2 linked regions of the Hoeflea algicola genome follow. The protein of the gene in region 1 interacts with the protein of each later gene in a pairwise test. Links are inferred from orthologs where the notes say so. Each region holds a gene or a part of one and is shown on either strand. Other genes may lie near its edges. The genes, in order: dprA and recA.

Region 1 (7,294 bases):
AGCTGGGATGGAAATCCACCTGGTCGATGCGGTTGCCGAATCCGTCATGGGTTCTCAATTCCGGCACCGCGCGATTGGCGATGCGGGCGAGATCCTGGGCTTCAGCAGAGGCCACGAACTTGCCGGTGGTCTCGAAATCGTCGCGCAGCGCACGCGGCATGTCGCTGGCGATATCCTTGAGCAAGGGATCGGAACGAAACGCGTTGTGCCCCGAAAACAGCGGGCTCTGATTGTCGGCCTGGTGGCCTGAAGGTTGGGTCGGGCTCATCGCACCTCGCTTACAGGGATTCGTTACGTATTGCATGGGGACATCAGCGTTTTCCGCCAGCGCATCCTTGCCCCCGTGCGAGAACCTTTCTATGAACACTGCAAATTCTAGATCACAGGACACCCGATGTCATTTCCGCACCGTCACCTGCTGGGTATCATGCAGCTCTCGGAGCAGGACATCCATTATTTGCTCGACCGCTCGGACGAGGCCGTCAAACTTTCGCGACAACGCGAAAAAAGACCTCGACCCTGCGCGGGCTGACCCAGATCAACCTGTTTTTCGAAAACTCGACGCGGACCCAGGCTTCGTTCGAACTCGCCGGCAAACGGCTGGGTGCGGACGTGATGAACATGTCGGTGGCCAATTCCAGTGTCAAGAAGGGCGAAACACTGGTCGATACGGCGATGACGCTCAACGCCATGCGGCCCGACGTGCTGGTGGTGCGTCATTCCTCGGCCGGCGCCGTGGCGCTGCTTGCGCAAAAGGTCGGCTGCCCGGTGATCAATGCCGGTGACGGCGCCCATGAGCACCCGACCCAGGCGCTTCTGGACGCGCTGACCATTCGCCGCGCCAAGGGCAAGGTCGGGCGGTTGATCGTTGCCATCTGCGGCGACGTGCTGCATTCGCGCGTTGCCCGCTCCAACATCCTGTTACTCAATGCAATGGGCGCGCGGGTGCGGGTGATCGCCCCTTCGACGCTGCTGCCCGCCGGTATCGCCGACATGGGCGTCGAAGTATTCCACCGGATGGAAGACGGGCTCAAGGACGCCGATGTGGTGATGATGCTGCGGCTGCAGCGCGAGCGCATGGCCGGTTCCTTCGTGCCATCGGTGCGCGAGTATTTCCGCTATTTCGGGCTTGATGCCGAAAAACTGAAACTGGCCAGAGAAGACGCGCTGGTGATGCATCCCGGCCCGATGAATCGCGGTGTCGAGATCGCCTCCGACATTGCCGACGGGCCGCAAAGCGTGATCGAGCAACAGGTCGAGATGGGCGTGGCGGTGCGCATGGCAGTGATGGAAACACTGATGCTCGAAGGGGAGTTGGCGCGATGAAGCCGCGGGTACTCGCCAATGTGCGGATCATCGATCCGTCAACGCAGATGGACGAAACCGGCGATATCGTCATCATCGACGGCAGGATTGCCGCCATTGGCGCTGCGGCGACAGGTTTTGCGGTGCCAGCCGGCACCGAGATCGAGGATTGTTCCGGGCTGATTGCGGTTCCCGGCCTGGTCGACGCCTGCGTGCATATCGGCGAACCCGGTGCCGAGCACCGCGAGACCATTGCCTCGGCAAGCCGCGCGGCAGCCTGCGGCGGCGTCACATCTATCGTCATGATGCCGGATACCGATCCGGTAATCGACGATGTGGCGCTGGTGGATTACGTGCAAAGACTGGCGCGCGACGAAGCCGTTATCCGGGTCTATCCGGCCGCGGCCCTGACCAAGGGGCTCAGGGGCGAGGAGATGACCGAATTCGGCCTGTTGCTGGAAGCCGGCGCTGTGATGCTCAGCAATGGCCGGCACACTGTCGACAATCCAGCAGTGATGCGCCGGGCGATGACCTATGCGCGCGATTTCGGCGCCGTGGTGGCCGTCGCCACCCAGGACCGGCAACTGATCGCCACCGGGGTTATGAACGAGGGCCTGTTTGCCAATTGGCTGGGCCTGCCGGGAATTCCGCGCGAAGCCGAGATCATTCCGCTCGAGCGCGATCTGCGGCTGGCAGCGCTGACGAAGGCGCGTTACCACGCGATGAGCATCTCGGTACCTGAATCCGCAGACGTGATCCGCGCCGCCAAGGCGCGCGGGATGCCGGTCACCGCAGGAATTTCCATCAACCACCTGACCCTCAACGAGACCGATATCGGCGAATACCGCACCTTCTTCCGGCTATCGCCGCCGCTCAGGACCGAAGACGACCGCCGCGCCATGGTAACCGCGATTGCCGACGAGACCATCGACATCATCGTCTCGGCGCATGACCCGCAGGATGTCGACACCAAGCGGCTGCCATTTGCCGATGCAGAGAACGGCGCGATCGGGCTGGAAACACTGCTGGCGGCAGCGCTCAGGCTTTACCATTCCGGCGACGTTTCGCTGATGCGGCTGATTGATGCGCTGTCGACCCGTCCGGCGCAGATCCTCGGTCTCGACGCCGGGACGCTGAAGGTGGGCGCGCGCGCCGACATCGCCCTGATCGACCCTGAATACCCATGGGTGCTGAGCAAGGACGAGATCGTTTCCAGGTCCAAGAACAGTGCCTTTGAGGATGCCCGGTTCACCGGCAAGGTGTTGCAAACACTGGTTGCAGGTGCCACAGTTCACAGTGCCTGATCCACGCCCGTACGGCGGCAGATTGCGCAGCAACGCAGGAGACATCGCACCGTGCCTGAACTGGTCAGTTGGTCCCTTCCCGCTTCGGTGATGCTCGGCTCGTTGCTGTTTGGCTATCTCTGCGGCTCGATCCCGTTTGGCCTGATATTGACCCGCATGGCCGGACTTGGCGACGTGCGCAAGATCGGCTCGGGCAATATCGGCGCCACCAATGTTCTGCGCACCGGCAACAAGAAGCTGGCAGCCGCGACCCTGATTGCCGATATGCTCAAGGGCACGGTGGCGGTTGTCGTCGCCCGCGAGGCAATCGGGCTGGAGGCGGCGCTGATTGCCGGCCTCGGCGCGTTCTTGGGGCACCTCTATCCGGTCTGGCTGAAATTCAAGGGCGGCAAGGGCGTGGCCACCTATATCGGCGTGCTGCTCGGGCTGGCACCGATGGTGGTAATTGTGTTCGCAGTTATCTGGCTCGGCATGGCAAAGCTGTTTCGCTATTCCTCGCTGGCCGCGCTTGCAGCGGCGGTGGCGGTGCCGATTGCACTTTATCTTTATGGGAGGCCGGACATCGGCTCTCTGTTCGTGGTGATGTCGCTCATCACCATCCTGAAGCACCACGCAAACATCCGCCGGCTGCTGGCAGGAACCGAAAGCCGGATCGGGGACAAGGGCTGATGCCTGCGGGCGGCGAAGGACGACGCGGTGTCGTCCTCTCCGACCGCCAACGGCTCTCCTGGCTGCGGCTGATCCGCTCCGACAATGTCGGCCCGGCGACCTTTCGTGACCTGATCAATCATTTCGGTTCTGCCGAGCGCGAACTGGCGGCGATACAGCGCTTCGGCGCGCAATTCATCGGCATCGGCGAGCCCGACTACCCACCCGCACTCAGGCGCATCGACGGCGCACCACCGCTGATTTCGGCCATCGGCGATTTGACGTTAGCAACGCAGACAAGCGTCGGCATCGTCGGCGCCCGCAATGCCTCGGTGTCGGGCGCGAAGATGGCGGCTCGAATGGCGCGCGAACTGGGAGTTGCGGGCTACGTGATCGTCTCAGGAATGGCCCGCGGCATCGACGCTGCCGCCCATCGTGCCAGCCTGGATCAGGGCACAATCGCCGCCATGGCCGGTGGGCTGGACCAGCCCTACCCGCCCGAAAACTTGGACCTGTATAACGAGATCTGTTCGGGCAAGGGGCTGGCTCTGAGCGAGATGCCGATGGGCTGGGAGCCACGGGCGCGGGATTTCCCGCGCCGCAACCGGCTGATTGCCGGCATCGGCCTGGGGCTGGTGGTGATCGAAGCGGCGCAGCGCTCCGGCTCGTTGATCACGGCACGGCGGGCGGCGGATTTTGGCCGACTGGTGTTTGCCGTTCCCGGCTCTCCGCTGGACCCACGCGCGGCGGGCACCAACGGTCTGCTCAAGGACGGGGCAATCGTGACCACCGAAAGCCGCGACGTGATTGATGCGCTGGCACCGTCGAGTCAGCTGTTTTCACGCGATGACCCGAACCTGGAAGAACCGGGTGATGACGGCGCCCTGCCGTTCTCAGAACCTGCGGAAAACGACCGGGCGCGGATCATCGAGGCGCTGGGCCCCTCGCCCGCGGAAATCGACGACATCATCGCCCATACCGGCGTCGATCCGGCGACAGTCTATCTGGTATTGCTGGAACTGGATCTTGCCGGCCGGCTGCATCGCCACCCCGGCGGCATGGTATCGCTAGCGTTCGACGGCCCGTAAAGGTCGCTGCCCAGCCAGCACGTCGCCAGCCTCAATGTAGGCCATCTCGATCAAATAGCACAGCATATCGGCATTTTCACTGTCGGCCACGGTGCGCAACTCCGATAGCATCTGCATTATATAGGTGATGCTCTGCTCCGTCCGGGCGCTCTGCAGTGAACCTGCTGTGGGGCGGACTGCCATGCTCGTTCCCTCTTCCTGAGCCGCGAATATATCTTCTGAAAGCCGCCAGACGGTGCTGAAACACAAGATAATCTAAATATCTTTAATTGCAATACGATTACTATCGCGCAAAGGTTGTATTAAGGTGTGAAATGTCCCCTTTTCAGAAGATGGACTTGACCGCGCCGCTTTCCCTGTACATTTCGTGGACCCAACCGATACGGCGCAAATTGCGCGGTACCGTGAAATTCAACGCCCGAGTGCGAGAAACTTATGAATGTAGTGGTAGTGGAATCGCCTGCGAAGGCAAAAACGATCAACAAATACCTGGGCAGCGGCTTCAAGGTGCTGGCCTCCTTCGGCCATGTACGGGATCTGCCGGCCAAGGATGGCTCGGTGCTGCCCGACGAAGATTTTGCCATGAAATGGGAGGTCGACACCGCCTCCAACAAGCGCCTCAAGGACATCACCGAGGCGCTCAAGGGTGCCGACTCGCTGATTCTGGCGACTGACCCCGACCGCGAGGGTGAGGCCATTTCCTGGCATGTGCTTGAGGTACTGACCAAGAAAAAGGCGCTCAAGGACAAGAAGGTCTCCCGCGTGGTGTTTAACGCCATCACCAAGAAATCCGTGCTCGACGCAATGGAAAATCCACGTGAGATCGACACGCCGCTGGTCGATGCCTATCTGGCGCGCCGCGCACTTGACTATCTGGTGGGCTTCAACCTGTCGCCGGTGCTGTGGCGCAAGTTGCCCGGCGCGCGTTCGGCAGGACGGGTGCAATCGGTGGCGCTGCGACTCGTCTGCGACCGGGAAAGCGAGATCGAACGGTTCATCTCCGAGGAATACTGGCAGATCTCCGCCGATCTGAAGACCCCGCGCGGCGATGGCTTCACCGCACGGCTGACCACGCTTAACGGCGAAAAAATCAACAAGATGTCGGTGACCAATGGCGATCTGGCCGGCAGCATCCGCGACATGCTCGACGGCGCATCCTTTATCGCCGACAGCGTTGAGGCCAAGCCGACCCGTCGCAACCCATCACCGCCATTCACCACCTCGACATTGCAACAGGCCGCCTCCTCCAAGCTGGGATTCAACGCATCACGCACCATGCAAGTGGCGCAGAAACTCTATGAAGGCATCGACATCGGCGGCGAGACGGTCGGTCTGATCACCTATATGCGTACTGACGGCGTGCAGATGGCGCCGGAAGCCATCGACGAGGCCCGGTTGGCGATCGCCGCGCGCTTTGGTGACCGTTACGTTCCTGAAAAGGCCCGGATTTACACGACCAAGGCAAAGAATGCCCAGGAAGCTCATGAGGCAATCCGCCCGACCGGCTTTGAGCGCGCGCCCGACGAAGTCAAACGCTATCTCGATGCAGATCAGCTCAAACTCTACGATCTGATCTGGAAGCGGGCGACCGCCAGCCAGATGGCGTCAGCAGAGATCGAACGGACCACGGTCGATATCACCGCTTCCAAGGACGGCAAGACCGCGGGCTTGCGCGCCACCGGCTCGGTTGTAAGGTTTGACGGCTTTATCGCCGCCTATACCGACGCCAAGGAAGATGGCGAACAATCCGACGGCGACGATGATGATGCCCGGCTGCCGGAGATCAATGCGCAGGAAGCGCTGGCCAAGGACAAGATCAACGCCACCCAGCATTTCACCGAACCTCCACCGCGCTTTTCCGAAGCCTCGCTGATCAAGAAGATGGAAGAACTCGGCATTGGCCGCCCTTCGACTTATGCCTCGACACTGTCAACGCTGCGCGATCGGGAATATGTGGCGATCGAGAACCGCAGGCTGACCCCGGAACCCAAGGGTCGCCTGGTCATCGCGTTCCTGGAGAACTTCTTCAACCGCTATGTCGAATTCGGCTTTACCGCCGATCTTGAAGAAAAGCTGGACCGGATCTCGGCGGGCGAACTGGCCTGGAAGGACGTGTTGCGCGAATTCTGGACGGAATTCCACCAGCATATTGACGACACCAAAGAACTTCGCGTCACCCAGGTGCTCGATGCACTCAACGAGGCGCTTGCACCGCTGGTCTTCCCTGTGCGCGAAGATGGCTCGAACCCGCGGATCTGCCCGACTTGCGGCACCGGCAACCTGTCGCTCAAGCTCGGCAAGTACGGCGCCTTTGTCGGCTGCTCGAACTATCCCGACTGCAGCTTCACCCGGCAACTGTCTTCGGAAGGCTCGGATACTGATGCGGCACTCTCCAACGAGCCAAAGGATCTGGGCATCGATCCGCATACCAGCGAGCCGATCACGCTGCGCACCGGACGGTTCGGTCCCTATGTCCAGCGTGGCGAGGGCAAGGAAGCCAAGCGCTCCAGCATTCCCAAGGGGTGGGATGTGGCAAGCATCGACCATGAAAAGGCCATGGCGCTGATCAACCTGCCGCGCGATATCGGCCAGCACCCCGAATCCGGCAAGATGATTTCGGCCGGCATCGGCCGCTATGGCCCGTTCGTGTTGCATGACGGCACTTACGCCAATCTCGAGACGGTGGAAGAAGTGTTCAGTATCGGGCTTAACCGGGCGGTCACAGTGATTGCCGAAAAGCTCGCCAAGGGTCCCGGTCGCGGCCGTGGCACACCGACCGCATTGAAGGCGCTGGGCGACCATCCAGACGGCGGCCCGATCACCGTACGCGATGGCAAGTACGGTCCTTATGTCAATTGGGGCAAGATCAACGCAACTCTGCCCAAGGATAAGGTCCCGGCTGATGTCACGGTCGAAGAAGCGCTGGAAATGATCGCCGCCAAGGCTGCG
Region 2 (7,273 bases), 800 kb from region 1 along the record:
ATACTCAAGCGTGGGCATTACGGGCCAGCGCCACGAAAAACGCCCGGGGTAGAACCCCGGGCGCGAAAAATCATGAAGCCTGTTTGCACCGCGTGAGCGGCAGAGCGGATCAGCCGATCGCCGCGGCCACGGCGTCGATTGCCGCATTGGCCTTTTCTCCATCCGGACCGCCGGCCTGAGCCATGTCGGGACGCCCGCCACCGCCTTTGCCGCCGATCGCTTCGGATGCCACCCGCACCAAATCGACTGCCGACAGCCGCGAGGTCAGATCCTCGGTGACGCCGACGACGACGCTTGCCTTGCCGTCACTGCTGACCGCGACAAACGCCGCCACGCCGGAGCCCAGCGATGATTTTGCCGCATCAACCAGGCCCTTGAGATCCTTGGGCTGCACGTCGCTGACCACCTTGCCCAGGAATTTGACGTCGCCGATATCACGGCTCTCATCGCTTCCCGCGGTACCACCACCGAGCGCCAGTTTCTTGCGCGCCTCGGCCAGTTCGCGTTCGAGCTTCTTGCGCTCGTCCATCAGCGCTTCAACCCGTGAAGCCACATCGCCCGGCTGCACTTTCAATAGCAAAGCCAGCGATTTAAGCTTTTCGTCCTGTTCCGCCAGATGCCTGCGCGCAGCCTCGCCGGTGAGCGCCTCAATGCGGCGAACTCCGTTGCTCACGGCGCTGTCGGAAAGCACACGGACCAGACCGATTTCACCGGTGGCCGCAACATGAGTGCCGCCGCACAGTTCCACCGAATAGGGCCGGTTGGCTTTGGCGCCATGCGTCGCCGTTCCCATCGACACCACCCGAACCTCGTCGCCATATTTCTCGCCAAACAGCGCCATCGCGCCTTCAGCGATGGCATCGTCAACGGCCATCAGCCGGGTCGTTACCGGGCTGTTTTGGAGGATGATCTCGTTGGCCATGGCCTCGACCTGCTGGATCTCTTCAGCCGTCATCGGCTTCGGGTTGGAAACGTCAAACCTGAGCCGCTCGGGCGCCACCAGCGAGCCTTTCTGGGCCACATGGGTGCCGAGCACTTCGCGCAACGCTTCATGCAGCAGATGGGTGGCCGAATGATTGGCACGGATCTTGGCACGGCGCGCGTGATCGACATCAAGCTGCGCCTCGGCGCCCACGCTGACCTTGCCTTCGACAACTTTCGCCCGGTGCACGAACACGCCCTCGCCGCGCTTCTGGGTGTCGTTGACTTCAAGCCGGTAGCCCTCGCCGGAAATGATGCCCTGATCACCCATCTGGCCGCCGGATTCACCATAGAACGGCGTCTGGTTGACGACCACGTCGACGGCATCACCCGCTGCGGCACTCTCGACCTGCGCCCCGTCGCGCACCAGCGCCAGGATCACACCTTCGGCGGTCTCTGTGTCGTAACCCAGACATTCGGTGCCACCGACCTTGTCCTTGATCTCGTACCAGATGTTCTCGGTAGATGCATCGCCGGAACCGGACCAGTGGGCCCGTGCTTCAGCCTTCTGCCGTTCCATCGCCGCGTTAAACCCTTCGGTATCGACATCGACGCCACGCTGTCTCAGCGCATCCTGGGTCAGATCGAGCGGAAAGCCATAGGTGTCATAAAGCTTGAACGCGGTTTCGCCACTCAGCCGGTCGCCCTCGCCAAGCCCGGCGCTGGCGTCGTCGAGCAGGCTCAGGCCGCGCTCCAGCGTTACCCGGAAATTGGTTTCCTCGAGTTTCAACGTTTCAGAAATCAGCGCCTCGGCACGCACCAGTTCCGGGTAGGCACGCCCCATCTCAGCCACCAGCGTCGGCAGCAGCCGCCACATCAGCGGCTCGGGCGCACCCAACAATTGTGCATGTCGCATGGCCCGGCGCATGATCCGCCTGAGCACATAACCGCGCCCTTCCTTGGACGGCAGCACGCCGTCGGCGATCAGGAAGGCTGAGGCACGCAGGTGATCGGCGATCACCCGATGGCTGGCGCGGGTGTCGCCCTCGGCTGGGACCCCGGTGGCCTCCACCGAGGCGGCAATCAGCCGTTGGAACAGGTCGATGTCATAATTGTCGTGTTTACCCTGCAAAAGTGCTGCAATCCGCTCCAGTCCCATGCCGGTGTCGATCGACGGCCGCGGCAAGTCGAGCCGCTCGTCGGCGGTCTGCTCGAACTGCATGAACACCAGGTTCCAGATCTCGATGAACCGATCACCATCCTCGTCCGCAGAGCCGGGAGGTCCGCCCCAGATATGGTCGCCATGGTCATAGAAAATCTCGGAACACGGCCCGCAAGGACCGGTGTCGCCCATCGCCCAGAAATTGTCATTGGTAGCGATGCGGATGATCCGGTTTTCCGGAATCCCCGCAATCTTGCGCCACAGATCATAGGCGTCGTCATCGGTGTGGTAGACGGTGACCAGCAACCGCTCCTTGTCGATGCCGAACTCCTTGGTCAGCAGGTTCCAAGCAAGCTCGATGGCTCGGTCCTTGAAATAATCGCCAAAGGAGAAATTGCCGAGCATCTCGAAGAAGGTGTGGTGACGCGCGGTATAGCCGACATTGTCGAGGTCATTGTGCTTGCCGCCGGCGCGGACGCATTTCTGCGAGGTCACCGCGGTCGAATAGGGCCGCTGCTCAAGCCCGGTAAAAACGTTCTTGAACTGCACCATCCCCGCATTGGTGAACATCAGCGTCGGGTCATTGCGCGGCACAAGCGGGCTCGAGGCCACCACTTCGTGCCCGTTCTTCTTGAAATAGTCGAGAAACGACGACCGGATTTCGTTCACGCCACTCATGATCAACCCTTTGTTCGACAAGCCGGCCGCGCCACGCGCCGGATGGATGCCCGCACCACAAAAACCGTGCGGACCGCCGCTTTTATCGCCCGCCCCCCTGCCTGTCCAGACGGCAGCGGCGGCACCATCAACGGAAAACCGGCCGCCAGTCCCTTTCGAGACTGACGACCGGCTTGAAACCTGCACCAGGAATGTGCGGAAGGCCTACATTTCGGCGGAGCCGGCGTCGTCATTCTCCCCGGCGCTGCGGTCTTCTTCCAGAAATTTTTCGGCAATCAGCCCGGCATTCTGGCGAAGCGACAGTTCGATCTCGTCGGCCAGCACCGGATTGTCCCGCAGGAACTGCTTGGAGTTCTCGCGCCCCTGCCCCAGCCGCTGGCTGTTGTAGGAGAACCAGGCGCCGGATTTCTCGACAATCCCGGCTTTCACGCCCAGATCGATCAATTCGCCGACCTTGGAAACACCTTCACCATACATGATGTCGAACTCGACCTGCTTGAACGGCGGCGCCATCTTGTTCTTGACCACCTTGACCCGGGTCTGGTTGCCGACCACTTCATCGCGGTCCTTGACCGAGCCGATGCGGCGGATATCGAGCCGCACCGAGGCATAGAATTTCAGCGCATTGCCGCCGGTGGTGGTTTCGGGCGAGCCGAACATCACGCCGATCTTCATGCGGATCTGGTTGATGAAGATTACCATGCAGTTCGAACGCGAGATCGAGGCGGTCAGCTTGCGCAGCGCCTGGCTCATCAGTCGCGCCTGCAAGCCTGGCAGGCTGTCGCCCATTTCACCTTCGATTTCGGCGCGCGGCGTCAATGCAGCCACCGAATCGATCACCAGCACATCAAGCGCGCCGGAACGAACCAGCGTATCGGTGATTTCGAGCGCCTGCTCGCCATTGTCAGGCTGCGAAATCAGCAGGCTTTCGAGGTCAACGCCGAGCTTGCGGGCATAGACCGGGTCGAGCGCGTGCTCAGCATCGATAAAGCCGCAAATGCCGCCCTTCTTCTGCGCTTCGGCAATGGTCTGCAGCGCCAGCGTGGTCTTGCCGGAGCTTTCCGGCCCGAAAATCTCGATCACGCGGCCGCGTGGCAAACCGCCAATGCCCAGCGCAATGTCGAGCCCCAGCGAACCGGTCGGAACCGTTTCGATCTCGACCACGCCCTCATTGGCGCCGAGCTTCATGATCGAGCCCTTGCCGAACGAGCGTTCGATCTGAGAAAGTGCGGCGTCGAGCGCCTTGCTTTTGTCCACGGATTTTTCCTCTACCAGTCGCAAAGAGTTCTGTGCCATTCCATCCACCTTTAGGTTATCGTGCCGCAGCAAGCAATCAATGCTCGTTTGACAAATATGTACTCTCTTTGTTCCGTTTTCGCAAGCCCCACTCAACCCACTGGAATATAATGATAATTCACTACGTGTTCTATTTTTGTTTCGGTAAACGGCCCGCTGGTGCCCGCGATGACGCGGCAACCTGCATCCGCGACGCCGACCAGACCGCGATTCGGTTATCCGCCGGATTGTGCGAAGGTTAGGCCATGGCGCGCATCCTTGCCATCGGAGGCGCCCATATCGACCGCACCGGCCGGCTTGCTGCCCCGCACCGGCCTGGCGCCTCCAATCCCGGCTTCTGGCAGAGCGAGGCCGGCGGTGGTGTTTTCAACGCAGCGCGCAACCTTTCGCGGCTCGGCCACCAGGTCACGCTTGTGGCGCCGCGCGGTGGCGATGCGGCTGCCGATGAGGTGACGCGTGCAGCCGCCGACGCAGGTATCGAGGATTGCCCGCTGACCTTTCTCGATCGGGCAACGCCAAGCTATTCGGCGATACTCGAGCCCGACGGCAATCTGATCACCGCACTCGCCGACATGGCGCTCTATGACCAGGTGCCTGCGCGCCGGCTGATGACCGCGCGGCTGCATAAGCGGCTGGCCTCTGCCGACCTGCTTTTGGCCGACGCCAATCTGCCCGAAGACGCACTTTATGCACTCAGCAAGACAGCTGCCGGGCACGGCATCCCGGTCGCAGCCATCGCCGTGTCGCCAGCCAAGGTGGTGCGCTGGCACAGGAGCCTGCCGCATCTGGCGTTGCTTGCCATGAACGCAGCCGAAGCCGCCACATTGAGCGGAAGCCCTGCGGAAGATCCCCGCAACTGGTCCGACCTGCTCTCCCCGCTCGGACTTTGTTGCGGCCTGATCAGCGCCGGCGCAGGCCCGGTAATGGCCTTTGACGATAGCGGCGTCACCCTGCTGGCATCGCCACCGTTGGGCAGCCTTGCCGATGTCACCGGCGCCGGCGATGCGCTCGCTTCAGGCTTTGTCGACGGCCTGCTTGCGGGCGGCACCCGCGAAAACAATCTCATTCGCGGCATTGCGCTGGCGCGGCTTACCGCTACCGTGCGCGGGCCGGTACGGCCGGATTTATCGCCGCACCTGCTTGCCCAGGCCCTCGCCGCCATGCCAAAGCCCACGCCAATCCACACTTGAGTTCAGGAGCCTGCCCCATGCCCGGATCGATCGACATCGAAACCACCCAGGAAGTGGCCGACGCGCTGGCTGCCGGTCGTCCGGTGGTGGCGCTCGAATCCACCATCATCACCCATGGCATGCCCTGGCCTGGCAACCGCGACATGGCGCTCGAGGTTGAGGCTGTAATCCGCGCGGAAGGCGCAGTCCCGGCCACCATCGCCATCATCGACGGCACCCTGCATGCGGGCCTCGATACGGCGTCCATCACCGCGCTCGCCCAGGCCAGCGACGTCATGAAGGTCTCACGCGCCGATTTCGCCTTCGCCATTGCCGAGGGTCGCACTGGCGCCACCACTGTCGCTGCCACCATGATGGCGGCAAAACTGGCCGGCATTTCGTTGTTTGCCACAGGCGGCATCGGTGGCGTCCACCGCGGCGCCGAGCTGAGCTTTGATATCTCCGCCGATCTCGAAGAACTGGGTCGCACGCCGGTGATCGTTGTCTGCGCCGGCGCCAAGGCCATTCTCGATATCCCCAAGACGCTGGAAGCACTGGAAACCCGCGGCGTGCCGGTGGTGGCCTATGGCCAGGACGAGATGCCGGCGTTCTGGTCGCGCAGTTCGGGCCTTGCCGCACCGCTCAGGCTTGACACGACCGAAGCCATTGCCAGGTTCGAGATCACCCGCCGCGCGCTGGGTGGCCATGGCGGTATGCTGATTGCCAACCCGGTGCCCGAAACAGATGAAATTCCCGCCAATGTAATGCACGGCCATATCGAGGCCGCACTCGAAATGGCCAAGGCTCAAGGCATCGAGGGCAAGGCGGTAACGCCTTTCCTGCTGGGCGAAATCCTCGGCCTGACCGACGGCGCGAGCCTCAAGACCAACATCGCGCTGGTGCTCAACAATGCCCGCCTCGCCGCCCGCATTGCCGTGGCGCTGGCAGCCGGATCAGAATGACCGCCCATTTTCTCCCGTCGCCACAACAAGGACAATGTCGATGAAACCAACCCGACGCACTGGCAGCGTATTCGACAAGGCAGAAGCCGCCTTCAAATCCGCGACCACCAAGCCGGTCGAAGCCGCCCCCAAACCCGCAACCGTGCCCGAGGGCAAGGAACTGGTTTCGCTGCGGCTCGACCGCGCCGTACTCGAGCATTTTCAGGAAGACGGCCCCGGCTGGCAAGACCGCATCAATGCCGCACTGCGCGCCGCCGCCGGGCTTTGAGCAAATGACCGGTCAGGCCGGCCGATGAACGGGGGATTGCCCCATTCAAGCCGCGCTGCAGCAAACGAAAAGACCCGGCAGCCTGAGCTGCTGGGTCCAATGTCGCCTCAAACGACCTTCCACACCCATCCCGAAATCAGGGCAGATTTCCGGGTTGCGGGGCGCGGAAACTGAAACATTCTCACCACTCCGGCCGCCCCACCCCATCTTAGGTGCGCGAGCAGCCCTTGAGTCAGATCAGTTCAATCAGCTCAGCGGCGCGATCTGGATTTCCACACGACGGTTGGCCGCACGTCCGAACTCGGTGCTGTTGTCGGCCACCGGACGGCTTTCGCCGAAGCCCTGGGTGTAGAACCGCTGGCTATTGTTGCCCTGCGAAATCAGGTAGCTGGCAACCGACTGCGCACGCTGCTGCGACAGGGTCAGGTTGTAGCTGTCCGAACCGGTCGAATCGGTGTGACCGGCAACGTCGACGAGCGAGCGGTTAAATTTCTTCAGCACCAGCGCCACCGAGTTCAGGGTCGGGTAGAACTCCGGCTTGACCGCCGACTGGTCACTGTCGAAGGTGATGTTGGACGGCATGTTGAGCACGATGTTGTTGCCCACGCGGGTCACCGATACGCCGGTGCCCTGCAATTGCGCCCGCAATTCGGATTCCTGCTGATCCATGTAACCGCCGATCGCGCCGCCTGCGAGCGCCCCGATACCAGCGCCAATCAGCGCGTTCTTGCGGTCGTCGCCGCCAGCCAGCAGGCCAAGGCCCGCACCGGCAGCCGCGCCCAGCGCCGCACCGCCAGCCAGGTTCGATACCTTCTGC

What was found.
Region 2: the proteins of dprA (region 1) and recA interact in binary tests that used the Bacillus subtilis proteins (3 or more experiments, as listed by UniProt). The link is inferred for Hoeflea algicola from one-to-one orthologs.

What each region holds. Positions count from the first base shown.
Region 1 is NZ_JAOVZR010000001.1:401,825-409,118, reverse strand. What follows is about bases 2,376-5,311. They hold dprA (DNA-processing protein DprA), read left to right. Parts: upstream 2,376-3,277; coding sequence 3,278-4,345; downstream 4,346-5,311. Other genes in these bases: topA (type I DNA topoisomerase), read left to right, coding at 4,781-5,311; OEG84_RS02035 (hypothetical protein), read right to left, coding at 4,325-4,528; plsY (glycerol-3-phosphate 1-O-acyltransferase PlsY), read left to right, coding at 2,700-3,278; OEG84_RS02050 (dihydroorotase), read left to right, coding at 2,376-2,609. Also shown: OEG84_RS02060 (acyl-CoA dehydrogenase family protein), read right to left, coding at 1-268; more of OEG84_RS02050, read left to right, coding at 1,323-2,375; more of topA, read left to right, coding at 5,312-7,294. UniProt on the Bacillus subtilis protein: Protein that helps load RecA onto ssDNA during transformation. Binds cooperatively to circular ssDNA, is able to bridge different segments of DNA. Favors the loading of RecA onto SsbA- or SsbB-coated ssDNA and formation of RecA-DNA filaments.
Region 2 is NZ_JAOVZR010000001.1:1,204,511-1,211,783, forward strand. The notes cover bases 2,012-4,926. They hold recA (recombinase RecA), read right to left. Parts: upstream 4,058-4,926; coding sequence 2,966-4,057; downstream 2,012-2,965. Other genes in these bases: alaS (alanine--tRNA ligase), read right to left, coding at 2,012-2,761; OEG84_RS06025 (carbohydrate kinase family protein), read left to right, coding at 4,303-4,926. Outside these bases: more of alaS, read right to left, coding at 110-2,011; more of OEG84_RS06025, read left to right, coding at 4,927-5,247; OEG84_RS06030 (pseudouridine-5'-phosphate glycosidase), read left to right, coding at 5,265-6,188; OEG84_RS06035 (BrnA antitoxin family protein), read left to right, coding at 6,229-6,456; OEG84_RS06040 (YiaD family glycine zipper/OmpA-like lipoprotein), read right to left, coding at 6,703-7,273. UniProt on the Bacillus subtilis protein: Multifunctional protein involved in homologous recombination, DNA repair and competence.